3 regions of the Arthrobacter sp. Soil761 genome follow, and region 3 is predicted to be linked to each of the others. Evidence: riboswitches for the same ligand, from Rfam matches in the RefSeq annotation. Region 3 holds a riboswitch; each other region holds the start of a gene.
What was found. A riboswitch is a leader RNA that binds a small molecule or an ion and turns the genes downstream of it on or off. The one in region 3 is predicted to bind cyclic di-AMP.
Positions count from the first base shown of each region.

Region 1 (5,336 bases), on a different contig from region 3:
GCACGGCGGGCCTCCGCCAGGGCAAGGCCCATCCAGGCCTCGTGTTTCTTTTCGGGCAAGGGCATGGCTCAATGATAGTTTCGGGGTTAGTCAGGTTACTTGCCGATGCCGGGAGGCACCATGGACACTCTTCGGGACCGATTGGGTATTTGGTTCAAACCCTATGCGGCGTTGATCCTCACCATCCTTGTGGGCGGTGTGGTCATCGTGTCCCTGGCGCTGCTTGGGGCAGAGGTCTACGACGATGTGGTGGACTCCGCTGGCCTGGCCAACCTGGACAAGCCTGCCCTTGCCTTTGCCGAAGGCCTCCGCAGCCCCGGCCTTGACTCCTTTGTCACCGGTTTCACCAACATCGGCGGCGGCATCGGGATGCCCATCCTGGCCAGCATCCTCACCGCGTGGTTGACCTTCCTGAGCCGGAACTGGCGTCCGCTGGTCCTGATCGGCGGTGCAGCGGCAGCGTCCGTCACCGCCACCACGTTCGGCAAGAAGCTGGTGGGCCGTACCCGGCCCGACCATGCGGACGCCGTCCCCCCTTACGAGGATTCGCCATCCTTCCCCAGCGGGCACACCCTGAACACCACCGTGGTGATCAGTCTGGTGATCTACCTCATCTGCCTTCAGTTCCACACCATGCGGGTCCGGGTTACCGCCATCACCGCCGGCTCGATCTTCATCATCGCCATGGGCCTGAGCCGGGTCTTCCTGGGCCACCACTGGCTCACGGACGTTATGGCCGGCTGGATCCTGGGCCTGGCCTGGGTGGCAATCGTTATCCTGGCCCACCGGCTGTTCCACCTGGTCCGAAGGCGCGAGCACGCAGGGGCAGCGCCGTCGTTCGACCGTCCCATCGTCCGGGACGTGGTGGCCGAGGAACTGCACGACGGCGAACACTCCGGACGCGGGAAGGGCAGCGCCGAGTGATAGTTTTGGGGGATGCGCACTCTCGTTGTTGACCACCCCCTGGTCGCCCACAAGCTCACTGTCCTGAGGGACAAGAACACGCCGTCGCCGGTCTTCCGCCAGCTGACGGAAGAGCTGGTGACCCTGCTGGCCTACGAAGCCACTCGGGAGGTCCGCACCGAGCCCGTCACCATCGAGACGCCCGTCAGCACCACCGTCGGCACCGCCTTCACCAAGCCCACCCCGCTGGTGGTTCCCATCCTGCGCGCCGGCCTGGGAATGCTGGAAGGCATGACCAAGCTGGTTCCCACCGCTGAAGTGGGTTTCCTGGGCATGGCCCGGGACGAGGAGACACTGGACATCATCACCTACGCGGAGCGCCTGCCGGAGGACCTCACCGGCCGCCAGGTTTTCGTCCTGGACCCCATGCTGGCCACGGGCGGAACCCTGCGCGAAGCCATCAAGTTCCTGTTCAAGCGCGGCGCTTCCGACGTCACCTGCATCTGCCTGCTGGCCGCCCCCGAGGGCCTGGCGCGGCTGGAGGAGGAACTGTCAGGGGCCAACGTGCACATCGTCCTGGCCTCCATCGACGAGAAGCTCAACGAGAAGTCCTACATTGTCCCCGGGCTGGGCGACGCCGGCGACCGCCTCTACGGCATCGCCGGGTAGCACTTCGGCCCTGTTTGAACGGGCTCTTTCCCAACGGGTGTCCCGCCGCTAGCCTGTGCAGATGGACTGGAAACTCGAGCTTGTCTTTGTCCCCGTATCCGACGTTGACCGTGCCAAGGACTTCTACGTCAACAAAGTGGGCTTTAACGCCGACTACGACGAGCGGCCGTCGGACTCCATCCGCTTTGTGCAGTTGACGCCGCCGGGCTCGGCCTGCTCCATCTGCATCGGCGAAGGACTCGTCGACGCCCCGCCCGGCACGGGCTCCAACCTGCAGATGGTGGTCGACGACATCAATGCGGCGCATGACCAGCTCAAGAGCAACGGCGTGGATGTCAGCGATGTGGACGTCCAGGACTGGGGCCACTTCGTGTACTTCGCCGATCCGGACGGAAACAAGTGGGCTGTCCAGTACATCCCGTGGCGGAACGCCGGGCAGGGCGCTGGCGGGAACACCGGACAGGACGCCGGACCGGGCGCTGGTTAACCAAAGCGGCGGGCCGCATCATGATGATGCGGCCCGCCGCTTTGGTGCAGTTCCCCCGGCATCGCTGCCGCCGGGGGGAGGAGTGCCTAGTACCAGTTGTGGGCCAGGTGGAAGTTCAGGGCACCACAGGGCGACTGGTAGCTCTTCTTGATGTAGTCCAGGCCCCAATTGATCTGCGTGCGGTAGTTGGTGAGGTAGTCCGCGCCGGCGCTTGCCATCTTCTCAGCGGGCAGGGACTGGACGATGCCGTATGCCCCGCTGCTGGAATTGGTGGCCGTGGTGGTCCAGTCGGACTCCTTGGTCCACAGCGTCTGCAGGCACTGCATCTGGTCCGGTCCCCAGCCAAACGCCCCCAGCTGGCTGGCGGCGTACGCTTGGGCGCCTGCAGGATCGTTAACCGCGACGGCGCGAGCCGGCTCAGGTGCGGGGGCGGGCTCAGGCGCCGGGGCCGGGGCAGGCGCTGCGGGTGCTGCCGGTGCCGCTGCGGGGGCCGGTTCCGCTGCCTGCGGTGCCACGCTGATGGCAGCGGGCGCGGGGCTTGCTGCCGGGTTGGAGCGGATCTCGCTCTTCTCGATGCTCATTTGAGCGTCGGACGCTGACGTGGAAGGGTTGGACGCGGTGGATGACACCGGAGTCATGCTGCTGGTGGCCTGTCCTGCCGCGCCTACCCCCACCAGCACCGCGCACGATGCTGCAAGGACGGCGGCGCGCTGGCCCAGGGTGGTCTTCTTGGCCTGCTGCGCGGCCCTGTGTTTAGCCTTGGCCTGCAGCAGGCGTGCTTCTGCCGTGTTTTTGGACATGATTGATCGCCTCTCACACCTGCGGAGTTAGCTGTCGGGTTCGGATGAGGGCATCCGGCCGTACGGAAAGATCACGTACTGGCTTAACCCCAAGGGCATTCAATGCCCGGGACGGTGGGTCCCCCGCCTCTGCCGTAGCTCAATCGGAATCCGGGGAAGCGGCAGAGCTTGGCGTCGACCCGGGATATGCGGCCCGAACGGGGGCCGCACCCAATCGACGCTACAGGAAGTGCACGCGAAAGTCACATTTAGGTAACGGAAGTCACGATCCTCAGCGCGTTGATTTGCCGGATTCCCCGTTCGTAACCTCGGTCCCATTGGGGTATGGCCGCCCCATTTCATGAGCGCAGCGCGCCGACCGTTACAGTTCCCGTTACCCAGCCAACAGGTAGACGGTGGTGCCGCCAATGCTCTGCGCCGTGAAGTTGTTCGCCACCCACTGGGCGATCTGGGCGGCAGCGTCCGAACCGGTACTGGCCCGGATGGTTCCGCCTGTGATGAAGTAGTGGATCTTTCCCTGGGACACCAGATCCTGGAACTCCGCCAAGGTAGGGGCGGGATCTGTGCCGTTGAACCCACCCACCGCCATGACCGGCAGTTCCGTTGCCAACTGGTAACCGGCAGCGTTGTTCGAACCCACCACTGCCGCTGCCCAGGTGTAGCCTGAGGCGCCATTCCTGAGTGCTGCCACGAGTTCCGCGGACGGCGTTGGGGCGCCCAAGAGGCCTCCCAAGGCTCCGCCTCCGCGACCACTTGCAGCAGCGGTTCCGCCGGGAAGTGTTCCTCCGGGCGCGCCCTGCTGGCGGGCCGTGTTTCCCTGGGTTGCTGGCTGCCTGGTGCTGCCTGTCCCGGTCCCGCCAAGGCCGGTCCGGCCAGGGCCCGTCCCGCCAGGGCCGAAGCCCGACGACGGCCCGGCACTGACTATCGCCCCGCTGTGCGTTGTCGACGCCGTGGAAAGGGAGTACGCCAGCGGCCCGGTGAGCGACGCCGCAATGGCGAGCGCCGCCGTCGTCCGCTGCACGGCACGCCAGCGCAGGAACCTGCCGAACGCCACGCCCGCTGCGGCCGCCAGGCCTCCGGAAAGGACCAGCCAACGCAGCCCCGCGCCGTAGGCGGACGTGGTGCCAAGCAGCTGGAAGGCCATCAGGGCGGCCGCGGCCACCGCTGCGGCCAGCAGGAGTGCGGCGGGTGGCTGCTGCCGGTGCTGCCACAGGAGGACCGTGCCCAGCCCCGCAAGCCCGGCGATCCCCGGCGCCAGCGCCACGGCGTAGTAAGGGTGGATGATGCCCGCCATGAAGCTGAAGACCAGGCCCGTCACCAGCACCCACAAGCCCCAGATGATGACGGCGGTGCGGACCGCATCCGTCCGCGGTGCCCGCCGGCCCAACCACAGCAGGCCCGCCGCAAGGATCAGGGCGGACGGCAGCAGCCACGCGATCTGGCCGCCGAACTCGCTGTTGAACATCCGGAGCAGCCCGGGATCTCCCCAGCCGTTGCCGCCGCCCACACTGCCGGTCTCGTCGCCCGTCAGCCGGCCCAGCCCGTTGTAACCCAGCGTGAGCTCCAGGATGGAGTTGTTTTGCGATCCGCCGATGTAGGGACGCAGGCCGGCCGGCGTCAGCTCCACCGCCAGGAGCCACCACCCGGCGGAGGCCACCATGGCCGCTCCCGCCGCGGCCAGCCGGAGCAGGCGCCGCGGGAGCCTGTGCGGGCCTGCCAGCGCGTAGGCGATGGCGAATCCCGGAACCACCAGCAGGACCTGCAGCTGCTTGGCCAGGAAGCCGAAGCCCAGGAACACTCCGGCCAGCAGGAGCCAGCGCAACCGGTCCTCCTGGACTGCACGGAGGACCGCGTAGGCGGCTGCCGTCATGAGCAGCACCAGCAGGGCGTCCGGGTTGTTGAAGCGGAACATCAGCGTGGCAACGGGGGTGAGGGCCAGGACGGCTGCGGCGATCAGTCCTGCGCGGTGCGCCAGCCGTGGATCGGCCGTGGCAGGCGCCGCGGCCCGCCGTACGGCCAGGTAGAGCAGCCAGGCGGTGCCGACGCCCATCAGCGCCTGGGGGACCAGGATGCTCCAGGAACTGAGGCCGAAGATCCGGACGGACAACCCCATGACCCACAACGACGCCGGCGGCTTGTCCACCGTGATGGCGTTGGCGGCGTCGGAGGAGCCGAAAAACCAGGCCGCCCAGTCCTGCGATCCGGCCTGGGCCGCGGCGGAATAGAACGCGTTGGCCCAGCCGGATGCTCCAAGGTTCCACAAGTACAGCACGGCGGTCCCGGCCAGCACCGCTGCCAGTCCCAGCCGCCGCCGGAGCGCCCGCGGGTCCGGCCGGAAGCGGGCCGGGACAGGATGATGCGCGGCGGCAGGAGCACCGGCAGGGTGTCCGGTGTGGACCGACGCAGTGTGGACGGACACTGGGTAGTGGCTGGCCATTGAGTCCTACTTGGTGAGTTGGTACACGGTGGAGTTGCCT
Region 1 is NZ_LMSF01000006.1:80,794-86,129, reverse strand. Features, by position in the region: gene tadA (tRNA adenosine(34) deaminase TadA) at 1-65, opposite strand, end outside; gene ASG79_RS06090 (phosphatase PAP2 family protein) at 121-924, shown strand; gene upp (uracil phosphoribosyltransferase) at 937-1,572, shown strand; gene ASG79_RS06080 (VOC family protein) at 1,634-2,059, shown strand; gene ASG79_RS06075 (hypothetical protein) at 2,146-2,859, opposite strand; cyclic di-AMP (ydaO/yuaA leader) riboswitch at 2,865-3,025, opposite strand; gene ASG79_RS06070 (ArnT family glycosyltransferase) at 3,233-5,296, opposite strand; gene ASG79_RS24290 (ArnT family glycosyltransferase) at 5,303-5,336, opposite strand, start outside.
Region 1: another riboswitch for cyclic di-AMP. It lies ahead of ASG79_RS06075 (hypothetical protein); the one in region 3 lies ahead of ASG79_RS05595 (C40 family peptidase).

Region 2 (5,336 bases), on a different contig from region 3:
TCCGCAGGGAAGGAGACCCATGCACTCCAAGGAGTTGTTGCTCGAGGCGTTTGACCGCCTCCCCGGCCTGGTGGGGCAGGTACTGGACGGGCTGGATGAGGAGCAGCTGCAGCTGCGTCCTGCAGGCCAAGGCAATTCCATCGCCTGGCTGGTCTGGCACATGGGACGGGTGGAAGATGCGCAGGTTGCGTCCGCCTCGGGATTGGAGCAGGTCTGGAAGGCCGAAGGATTCGTAACCCGCTTCGGGCTCCCGCTGGCGGACAGTGATACGGGCTACGGCCACTCAAGCCAGCAGGTGGACGCAGTCCGCGCGCCCCGGGAACTCCTGCGGGAGTATTACCAGGCCGTTCACCGGCAGACTGCCAGGGTCCTGGAAGGTATCGGGGATTCCGACCTGGACCGTGTGGTCGACAGGCGCTGGGATCCGCCCGTCACCCTGGGTGTGCGGCTGGTCAGCATCCTGGGGGACTGCCTTCAGCACGGCGGCCAGGCCGCCTACGCCAAAGGGTTGCTTGCAGCGTCAGATTCCAACGGTGCGTGAACTCGTAGTGCTGGGCACTGCGTCCCAGGTTCCCACGCGGACCCGCAACCACAACGGCTACTTCCTGCGCTGGGACGGCGAAGGGCTGCTTTTCGATCCCGGCGAGGGTACCCAGCGCCAGATGATCCATGCGGGAGTGGCGGCGGGCGCCATCACCAGGATCTGCCTTACGCACGTGCACGGGGACCATTGCTTCGGCCTTCCCGGGGTGCTCTCCCGGATGGTTTTGGACGGCGTGGCGCACCCGGTCCACCTGCATTATCCGGCGTCCGGTGACCAGGTGGTCAGGGCCCTGGTCGGTCTCAGCCCGCCCGGGCTTGACGTGAGGCTCCATCCACATGGCGGCGCCGGTCCCGTGGCGGACAGGCTTGAGGTCCGGCCCCTCAAGCACCGCATCGAGACATACGGCTACCTGCTCACCGAGCCAGATGGCCGCACGTTCCTGCCGGAGCGGCTGCGGGCGGCGGGCATCGAAGGGCCCGACGTGGGCCTGCTGCAGCGCGAAGGGGTCCTCGGAGCGGCCAGGCTGGAAGAGGTCAGTATTCCCAGGCCGGGCCAGCGCTTCGCTTTCATCATGGACACCGCACCTTGCCACGGTGCCGAAGAACTGGCAGCAGGCACGGACCTGCTGGTGGCCGAGTCCACGTTCAGTGACGACGACGTCGGCCTGGCCCGGCAATACCTGCACCTGACCGCCGGGCAGGCAGGGGAACTTGCGGCGTCCGGGAAGTCCCGGATGCTGGTGCTCACCCACTTCTCCGCACGCTATGGCGACGGCGTCCCGCACCTCGCGGAGCAGGCACGGGCGCGGGCTCCGGGAACCACGGTCATTGCCGCTGAGGACCTGCAGCGCATTGCCGTTCCCCGCCGCCGGCAACCGGCACGGGAAGCAGCGGGCGGAACTACGGCGATAGGGTTAAGCCATGACGGCAGCAGCTGAATCCACGGTCACTTTTGACGGCCGTTTCGCCCGGGAACTGTCGGAACTCGCCGTTCCCTGGCAGGCCGAGGAAGCCCCCAGCCCCGAGCTCCTGGTCCTGAACGACAGGCTCGCACGCGACCTGGGCCTGGACCCAGGGTACCTTCGCAGTCCCGAAGGGGTGCGGCTCCTGGTGGGCAACCACGTTCCGGCGGGCGCCACCCCGGTGGCGCAGGCCTACGCGGGCCACCAGTTCGGCGGCTACTCTCCGCTGCTTGGCGACGGACGCGCCCTGCTGCTTGGTGAGGTCACGGACAAAGGCGGCCGCCTCCTGGACCTCCATCTCAAAGGCTCGGGGCGCACGCCGTTTGCCCGCGCCGGGGACGGACGTGCCGTCGTCGGGCCCATGCTCCGTGAGTACGTGGTAAGTGAAGCCATGCATGCCCTGCACATTCCCACCACCCGCTCGCTCGCGGTCGTGGCAACTGGCCGGCAGGTCAGGCGTGACGGCATGCTGCCCGGTGCGGTCCTGGCGCGGGTTGCCGGCAGCCACCTGCGCGTCGGCAGCTTCCAGTACGCGCGGGCCACGGAAAACTTCGAGCTGCTGAAGCGGCTGGCGGATTTCGCCATCGGCAGGCACTACCCGCACGCTGCCGGCGCCCCAAACCCCTACCTGGAGTTGTTCGCCTCGGTGGTCTCCGCCCAGGCGGACCTGGTGGCCCGGTGGATGCTGGTGGGGTTCGTGCACGGGGTCATGAATACGGACAATATGACCATCTCAGGGGAAACCATCGACTACGGCCCGTGCGCGTTCATGGATGCGTTCAATCCCGCCGCTGTCTACAGTTCCATCGACGTCAGCGGACGCTACGCCTACGCCAACCAGCCGGTGCTGGCCGAATGGAACCTTGCACGGCTGGCGGAGGCAATGCTGCCGCTGATCGACGGGGACCAGGAAAAGGCGGTTGCCCCCGCGGTGGAGGTACTTGGCGGATTCCGCGGACAGTACAGCCAGGCGTGGTCCGGCGGCATGAAGGCCAAGCTGGGCCTGTCGGGGGATGCGGACAGCGACGCCGCCTCCGCCCTGGTGGACGGTGCCATTGCCATCCTGAAGGACGGGCCGGTGGACTACACCTTGTTCTTCCGGAACCTGGGCAAGGCCGCGCGGGGGGACCTCCGTCCCGTGCGCGGCATGGTCCTGGACCTTGCAGCGTTCGACGCCTGGGCGGAGCGGTGGCAGGCCCTGGGGCCCGACGCGGAACTGATGGACAGCGTGAACCCTGCCTATATTCCGCGGAACCACCTCGTGGAAGAGGCGCTGTCCGCCGCCACTGACGGAAACCTGGCTCCCCTGCAGCAGTTGCTCGAGGCCGTCGGCAGCCCCTTCGCCGAGCGGCCGGGCCTGGAACGCTACGCCGAAGGTGCCCCTGAGGATTTCGGCACCTACATGACCTTCTGCGGGACGTGACTGCCTCAGCGGTACGGTGCGGAAATGACAGGAGGGCGGCAGCCGGGAATACCCGGCTGCCGCCCTCCTGTTTAAGAACAGCTTTGCTGTTTAATACCAGCCTGCTGCTGCCAAAGCGTTGCGAAGGCTAGGCTACGCGGACTGCGGAGTAGCCGCCGAGCCAGCTGATGGAGTGGACCTCGGTGCTGTAGCCGTTGACGCCGCCGCTCACAACCTGGCCGTTGCCGGCGTACACGCCCACGTGGCCGGAGGTGATGATCAGGTCGCCGGGGGCGGGAGCGCCGACAACGGTTCCGTACTGGAAGAACTGCGTCGGGGCCAGGTCGCCGACGGACTTGCCGACGGAGCGCAGGGCCTTCTCAACCATTGCGGTGCAGTCCTGGTTCACGCCGACCTGGCTGTAAGCGGATGCCAGGATGGCAGCGCCGGTCCCGGTGCCGGTGGACGCCGCCGGGGCGGCTGAGGCGTAGGACATGTTCATGCCGGTGTTTGCCGGTGCGGTTGCGGCTGCCGTCTGGACGGGAGCTGCTGCCGGCGCCGGGGCTGCGGTGTGGCCAGCGCCGGGGATCTTGATCTGGTCACCGGGGTAGATGATCGAGGACAGTCCCAGTCCGTTGGCGGCCAGGACGTCGTTGAGGCTGACGCCATGGGCGGCCGCGATGGCCCCGATGGTGTCGCCGGACACCACCGTGTGGACGGTTCCTGCTGCTGCGGCGGGTGCTGCTGCCGGGGCAGGTGCGGAGTATGCCTGGACGCTGGTGTTCTCAGTGGTGTCCGGGCCGGTGACACCTGCATGGGCGGGGGCTCCGACGCCAAAGGCAATACCGGACGCTGCAGCAACGGCAAGCGCCGGACGGCCCAGCGAACGGGCCTGGGACTTGGCGGTTACGGCGAGGCCCTCGAGCACAATGGAGCGGGCCGGAGTCGCGCGGTGACGGGCAGTGGTGGAAATTTTTGACACAGTTGATCGCCTCTCCCATGCCTGCGGGGTGAGCTGTCGGGTTCGGGCTGGAGATACCCGGCCGGTAGCTGGCTCCGCGGGCGGAGGCGCTAACGACTTAACCCCAAGGCCACATGTGGCCGTAGAAACTTGGTTCCCCCGTCCCTGCCAAACGGAAAGCGGTTGAATCCCATGATCAGCGGCAGGGCTCGGCATGCTGACGGGAATGTCCCGTCTGAGAGGGACACCAAACGACCATAACCCGCGCTGCCCCCGATTGTCACATTTGGATAACATACGAGGCTCCCCTCTCAATTGCGCAAACGTCTTGATGTACTTCGCATTTCGGGCGGTGACCTCGACCAATGCAGGCAGGGTCTTTATCGCTGCAAACGGTAACAATGTGGCCACGGACGCGCCCTCGGGGGCCGCGCCGGACGGTAAGCTTCGGGACTATGCCCCTGTTCGTGACCAGCCGAGGGATCCCGCTCCTCGGTGGCGTGCTGGCCATCGCCCTGGCCGCCGCCACCGTGCTGCCGGCCGCAGCGGAGGAGCCGCCGCCGGGCGGATATCCCTCCTGGTCGGATGTGCAGCAGGCGCAGTCGTCCGAAGCGGCAAAAGCTGCAGAAATTGCCACCATCGACGGGCTCTTGACCGGCCTGCAGGCGCAGTCGGAGGCAGCCGGGGACGCAGCCGTACGGTCGGCCGCCGAATACGCTGCCGCGGATGCAGAGCTCCAGTCAGCCACATCACGCCTGGAAACCCTGTCCGCACGGGCCGCCCGCGCAAACGACGAAGTGGCCCGGTACCGGAAGGACCTCGGGGCCCTGGCCGTGCAGTCGTACAAGACAGGCGGGACCAACGCCGGGTTCTTCGTGGCGCTGGACGCCCTGGGGACCAACAGCGTCCAGGGCCTCAACCTCGTCAAGCTCGTGGGGGACAAGACGGCCGCGTTGGTGGTCAAGGCGGCGGCGGCCGGAAAGGTATCCGCTGCCCTGGTGGAACAGGAAAAGGTTGCCAGGAGCGAACGGGAGCGCCTGTCCGGGGAGGCAAGGGCAAAAGCCGAGGCAGCCAGTTCCGCCAGGGACGCACTGGCACGGCAGGTGGCCGAGGAGCAGCGGCACGGCGGCGAGCTAACGGCCCAGCTTGCCGCCCTGAAAGGGACGACGGCGGCGCTTGAGGGGGAGTACCGCCAAGGCCAGGCTGCGCTGGCTGCCTACGAGGCGGCCCAGGCGGCCAAGCGCGCCGCAGCGGAGGAGCAGGCCCGCCGCCAGGCCGAAGCGGCCGCCAGGGCCGCCGCGGCGGCCGCCCAGCAGCCCAGGCCGCCCGCACCAGCCGCCCCAGCCGCCGTGGGCGGCAATCCTGTCCCGGTGAATCCAGCCCCTGCCAATCCTGTCCCGGCCAACCCTCCGCCGGCCAACCCTGTCCCTTCCGTTCCGGAGGCGCCGCCAGCCGAGCCGGCCCTGCC
Region 2 is NZ_LMSF01000012.1:415,705-421,040, reverse strand. Features, by position in the region: gene ASG79_RS10045 (mycothiol transferase) at 20-541, shown strand; gene ASG79_RS10040 (ribonuclease Z) at 534-1,481, shown strand; gene ASG79_RS10035 (protein adenylyltransferase SelO) at 1,465-2,928, shown strand; gene ASG79_RS10030 (LysM peptidoglycan-binding domain-containing protein) at 3,056-3,889, opposite strand; cyclic di-AMP (ydaO/yuaA leader) riboswitch at 3,893-4,063, opposite strand; gene ASG79_RS10025 (coiled-coil domain-containing protein) at 4,324-5,336, shown strand, end outside.
Region 2: another riboswitch for cyclic di-AMP. It lies ahead of ASG79_RS10030 (LysM peptidoglycan-binding domain-containing protein); the one in region 3 lies ahead of ASG79_RS05595 (C40 family peptidase).

Region 3 (5,336 bases):
GGCTGACGGCCGTGGAGTGGTTGTACCGGGGCCGGATGTAGCGGTTGAGGAGGATCACGGACGGGCGGCCCAGAATGTCAGTAGGGCCCACCACGGGGTCGTCACCTTCGGCAACCACACTTGCCTTGCCCGTGAGCACAAGCACCAGCGCCCGGCGGAAAGTAATAACCGCCAGCGGTTCATATCCAGCATTCAGAACGAGAGTGCGCATGCACTTACCTCTTCACGGCCGCACCCGTCAGGGGCACGAGGGCCGGCTGCCCTCGGCATGTCCAGGCTATGGATCGACATCACAAGAGTAAACAAAGAAGTGCAGAATCGGGTAATCGCCACTCTGGAGCAGGACAACGGCTGGACACCGCGGGAGGGTCGGCCGCGGGCGGCGCGGGCCGATTAAGCGCGAAGGACCCCCACCGGGATGGCGGGGGTCCTTGGGGGCATTGCCTGGCCTGCGGCCGTTCAGGCCTGCCTTGGGATGCTTAGTTGACGCGGATGAACACGGGGCCGGAACCCACGTTTGCGCTGAAGACCACAGTCTGGTTTCCGTTGTAGCCGCCGTGGACTGCCATGCCGTTTCCGGCGTAGACAGCAATGTGGGCCATGCCCGCGCCGCCGTCAGCGTAGTAGATCAGGTCGCCCGGCTGCGCTTCGGCTGCACTCACGGTGCGGCCCAGGGACAGGTAGCCGGCGGGCCAGTCATGGAAGTGGATGCCGACGGCGGCCAGCGAGTTGGTGACCAGCATGGTGCAGTCCTGCATAACGCCGAGCTGGGCGTAGGCGGCCGAGAGGATTGCAGCGCCCTTGCCGCTGGCGGAAGCCTGGGCAGCGGGAGCGGCCGGAGCAGCAGCGGTGGCAACCTTGGCGGTGACCTTGGGAGCCGCAACGGGCTCGGCGGCAGGAGCAGCTTCCTGCACCTCGACCTGGGGCTCAGGCTCGGCGACGGGAGCCGGCGTGGTGGTGACAGCGGGCTTCTCGTAGCTGATGGCGATGGTGGAAGCCGCGGAAATCGGGGCGTCGATTGCGGATTCAACTTCCAGTGCGGACGCCGGAGCGGAATCACGCTTGACGTTGGCGTCGGCAGCGTTGGCCGCGATGCCGCTGGTCAGGACCAGGCCGGAAGCGGCAGCGATAACCGCAGCCTGGCGGCCCATGCCGCCTGCGTTGTCGCTGACGGCCTTTGCAATAACAGCGATCGAGTTGGTTTTGGTGACCTCGGCGCGATGCCGTGCGGTGGCACGAGTCGTCATCAGTTCTCTCTTTCGTTTTTCCCTCAAACCGCTTGTAGGCAGGCGAAGGTTGTTGGACGCGCCGGCATCTTGGGGGTACGTCGGCGCGTCCCGAACGGGGATGTGGTTTCTAGCGAAAAAGCCTTGGGCAAAGAAATAGCCCTTGGAGCGTTAAGCCCAAGAACTAGTTGCCGTAGTGGTAGTACGAGGAGGTGCCAGTGGCTGCAGGCGAGTGGAGCAGCGTGCCCTGGGAGGGGTTGAGTGCGCTGATCATCATGCCGTTGCCGACGTAGATGCCGACGTGCGCGCCACCGTTCTGGACAACCAGGTCACCCGGCTGCGGGGTGGAGGTGGGAGTCATGATGCTCCACGCATTGGTGCGGGGGATGCTGATTCCGGCCTGGGCGTAAACCCACTGCACGAACCCGGAGCAGTCCCAGCCGGTGACCGGGCTGGTGCCGCCCCACACGTAGGAGTGGCCGATGCCGGTGTAGGCGATGGCAGCGATGCCCGAGGTTGCCGCAGCGGATACGGTCTCCGCCGTCTTGGCGGCCGGAGACGCCTCCTGGCCTGTGGTGGTGGCGCGGTTCGCCGATGCCGTGGACTGGGTACGCACCGCTTCCACCTTCGGAGCAGCGGTGGTCTTGACGACCGGACGCTCGAAGGACACCGTGGCCGTGGGTGCGGCCGTGACAGCGAGGGCTGCCTGGGACGAGCCGGACTCGGTGGAGGCAGAGACACCGGCCGTGGTGTCAGCTGCCGTGGCGGGCAGGCCCATGCTCAGGATGAGGCCGGAAGCCGCTGCCACAACGGCAGCCTGGCGGCCTACGGTCCCGGCATTTGCACTGACGGCCTTGGACATGGCGTCCAGGGGGTTGGTGCGAACCGTTTGCGCACGGTGGCGCGCAGAATGATGGCGTGAAGACACGAAGGTAGCCTCTCCCAATGCCTGCGAGGTGAGCTGTCGGATTCGGATGGGAGTCACCCGGCCACGCTGCTTCCTGGGAAGCTTGTGACTTAACCCCAAGGCCTTCTGAACATGAAGGCCAAAATTGGTTCCCCCGCCCCTGCCAGACGATGAAATGCGAACGGACCTTGAGCGGTGGCAGAGTTAGGCAATCCACTCAAGAGCGTCAACTTCGGAAAAGTTGACGCGAGTTAGACGGTACAGCAGTTTTGCTTCAATGTCACATTCAGGTCACGGCGCGTCGCGGACATGTGAGAGCGGGCAACCATTTGGTTACAGCCAGCCCATGGGATCGACAACTTCGCCATTGACCTGCACCTCGAAGTGGAGGTGGCAGCCGGTGGATGCGCCCGTGGTACCGCTCAGTGCCACCACGTCCCCGCGGGAGACGGTCTGGCCCACCTTGACGTTGAAGGACGAGAGATGGTTGTAGGTGGTCTCCAGCCCGTTGCCGTGGTCAATGACCACGCGGTTTCCGCCACCGAACTGGTGCCAGCCGGCAAAGGTCACGGTACCTGTCGCGGCGGCCAGGACCGAGGTCCCGCACTGCGCCACGAAGTCCTGGCCCCGGTGGAAGTCTCCGGAGCCTCCGGTGATGGGACTGACCCGGTAGCCGAAGGGGGAAGCGGTGGTGAGGGAGGCGAGGGGTGCAGCCAGGGTGCCGGCCGAAGCGGCACGCGTGACGGAGCCGGCGGACTGGGCGCTCAGGAGTTGCTTCAGCTTCCCGTCCGGGTCGGCCTGGGTCACCACGGCCGACCGGCTGAAGTCGATCTGTGCTCCGACATCGGCCGAGATCTGGGGCTGGGGGCTGACGGCGGACGCGGCCATGGGGGCACTGCCGGCGGTATCCGTGGCCATGACGGGACTCGTGGCGGGCACCGTGACCGTCAGCACCAGGCCTGTGGCGGCAAGGGCAATGCCGGCTTTTTGGCCAATACCGCTGGCGGCGGCAAACTCCGTCATCTGCCGGAAGGGACCCCGGCGGCGGCGCGCGTCACGATGCAGGTCGCGGGGGCGCTCCGCTGCGACAACTTCGGCAACCCGGGGTGCCGAAGGGGGGCCGGCCGCGCGGCGGCGGCCCCGGGAGGTCTGCATGGTCAAGAAGGGTTCCTCTCTGGAAGAAGCCTGCGGAGTTAGCTGTCGGATTCGGGTCAGAGAGATCAAAGACCCGGTCCGCCTTAGGCAAGCTTCTGCACAGGGGGTATTCCCGGAAGAATCCTTCACTGGAGAGGCTTGCTGCTGACGGACTTCACCCCAAGGCAGTCCCCCGCTGCCGCTTGTGGTTCCCCCGCCTCTGCCAGTAACGACTCGTGCACCTGGCCCGCTGGCAGAGCTCGGCTCCGGATCAGGTAACGCTTATGTATCAACGCTTGGTTCCACTATAGGGGCTTAAGACCCTAGGTAACAATTCCGTTACCTTTGCGTGGTTGCCCCTCCGTGGGGTATGGGCGCCCCGATCAGGGCTGGCTGATGGCCACGAAGACGTGGGCGGCAACCTCGGGCGGCAGCTCCAATGCGCCTTCGATTCCGGGGACCCGCACGGAGATGTATTCGCCCACGCGTTCCAGCGCCACGGCGGCACCCGGCCGGATACCGCCCTCGTCCAGCTGCGCCAGCAGTTCCGGTTCCACCTGGATCGGCTCCGCCAGGCGGCTGATGGTCACTCCGGAGGCGGGCCCGTAATTCTTCATCGCTTCCACCAGGCTGATGGCGCCGTCGGCAAAGCCGGGCCCCGCCTGGCCGCCCAGCGCCGCAAGGCCAGGAATGGGGTTGCCGTACGGCGACTCGGTGGGGTGGTCCAGCATCTCGTAGATGCGGCGCTCCACGCGCTCGCTCATGACATGTTCCCAGCGGCAGGCTTCGTCGTGGACGTAGGCCCAGTCCAGGCCAATGACGTCTGCCAGCAGGCGTTCGGCCAGCCGGTGCTTGCGCATGACCTCCGTGGCGCGCTTGCGGCCCGTGTCCGTGAGTTCCAGGTGCCGGTCGCCGGACACCACCACCAGCCCGTCCCGCTCCATGCGGCCGATGGTCTGGGAAACGGTGGGACCGGAGTGGCGCAGACGCTCGGCGATACGGGCCCGAAGGGCAACGATGTTTTCTTCCTCAAGCTCCAGAATGGTCCTGAGGTACATCTCCGTAGTGTCGATCAGATCCGTCATCCAGCTCAGCTCCTCGAGCGCAGTACCTTGCGTTGTCCCACCGTATCGCCTCTTCGCGCAAAGTAGTCCGGGGGAAAGCTTAGCCTATTTTGACTTTGTCCGAATAGCCGCGCCCCGAGGGGCTGCGCGGGGACGGCACGTCTCACTGTCCGGACTATGACGGGCCTGGCTCCCGCCCCCGGCGGCGGTTCAGGCAGAATGGGAATGGCCCGCAGCGCAGCCACCGGCGCTGCCGGCCACCGACCGCCCGCCCTTCCGGACCAAACTTTTGTCCCCGCCGAATTGGAGCACCTGTGAGCGACACCAGCATCACGATCCCCGCCGACCTCCTGCCCCAGGACGGGCGGTTCGGAGCCGGCCCGTCAAAGGTCCGGCAGGAGCAGATCGACGCGCTGGCAGCAGCTTCCAAGACGATCCTTGGCACATCGCACCGGCAGGCCCCGGTCAAGAACCTGGTCGGAGCGGTCCGTGAAGGGCTGAGCCAGTTCTTCCGCGCCCCGGAAGGCTACGAGGTGGTCCTCGGCGTCGGCGGCTCCACGGCTTTCTGGGACATCGCGAGCTTCGGCCTCGTGGAGAAGAAGGCCCAGCACCTGTCCTTCGGTGAGTTCGGGTCCAAGTTCGCCGCCGCCACCAACAAGGCGCCCTTCCTGGAAGCCTCCTCCATCATCAAGTCCGAGCCCGGCACCCGGCCCGCAGCCAAGGCCGAGGCCGGCGTGGACGTCTACGCCTGGCCGCAGAACGAGACCTCCACCGGCGTCGCCGCCCCCGTCAAGCGGGTAGCCGGAGCCGACGAGGGATCACTGGTCCTCGTGGACGCCACATCGGCGGCCGGCGGACTGGACGTGGACGTTGCCGAGAGCGATGTCTACTACTTCGCCCCGCAGAAGAACTTTGCCTCCGACGGCGGCCTCTGGCTTGGCCTGTTCTCCCCCGCAGCGCTGGAACGCGCCGCGCGCATCAAGGCCAGCGGCCGCTGGATCCCGG
Region 3 is NZ_LMSF01000005.1:81,092-86,427, forward strand. Features, by position in the region: gene ASG79_RS05585 (HNH endonuclease) at 1-211, opposite strand, end outside; gene ASG79_RS05590 (NlpC/P60 family protein) at 480-1,247, opposite strand; gene ASG79_RS05595 (C40 family peptidase) at 1,411-2,088, opposite strand; cyclic di-AMP (ydaO/yuaA leader) riboswitch at 2,159-2,354, opposite strand; gene ASG79_RS05600 (M23 family metallopeptidase) at 2,467-3,288, opposite strand; cyclic di-AMP (ydaO/yuaA leader) riboswitch at 3,299-3,543, opposite strand; gene ASG79_RS05605 (metal-dependent transcriptional regulator) at 3,651-4,352, opposite strand; gene serC (phosphoserine transaminase) at 4,646-5,336, shown strand, end outside.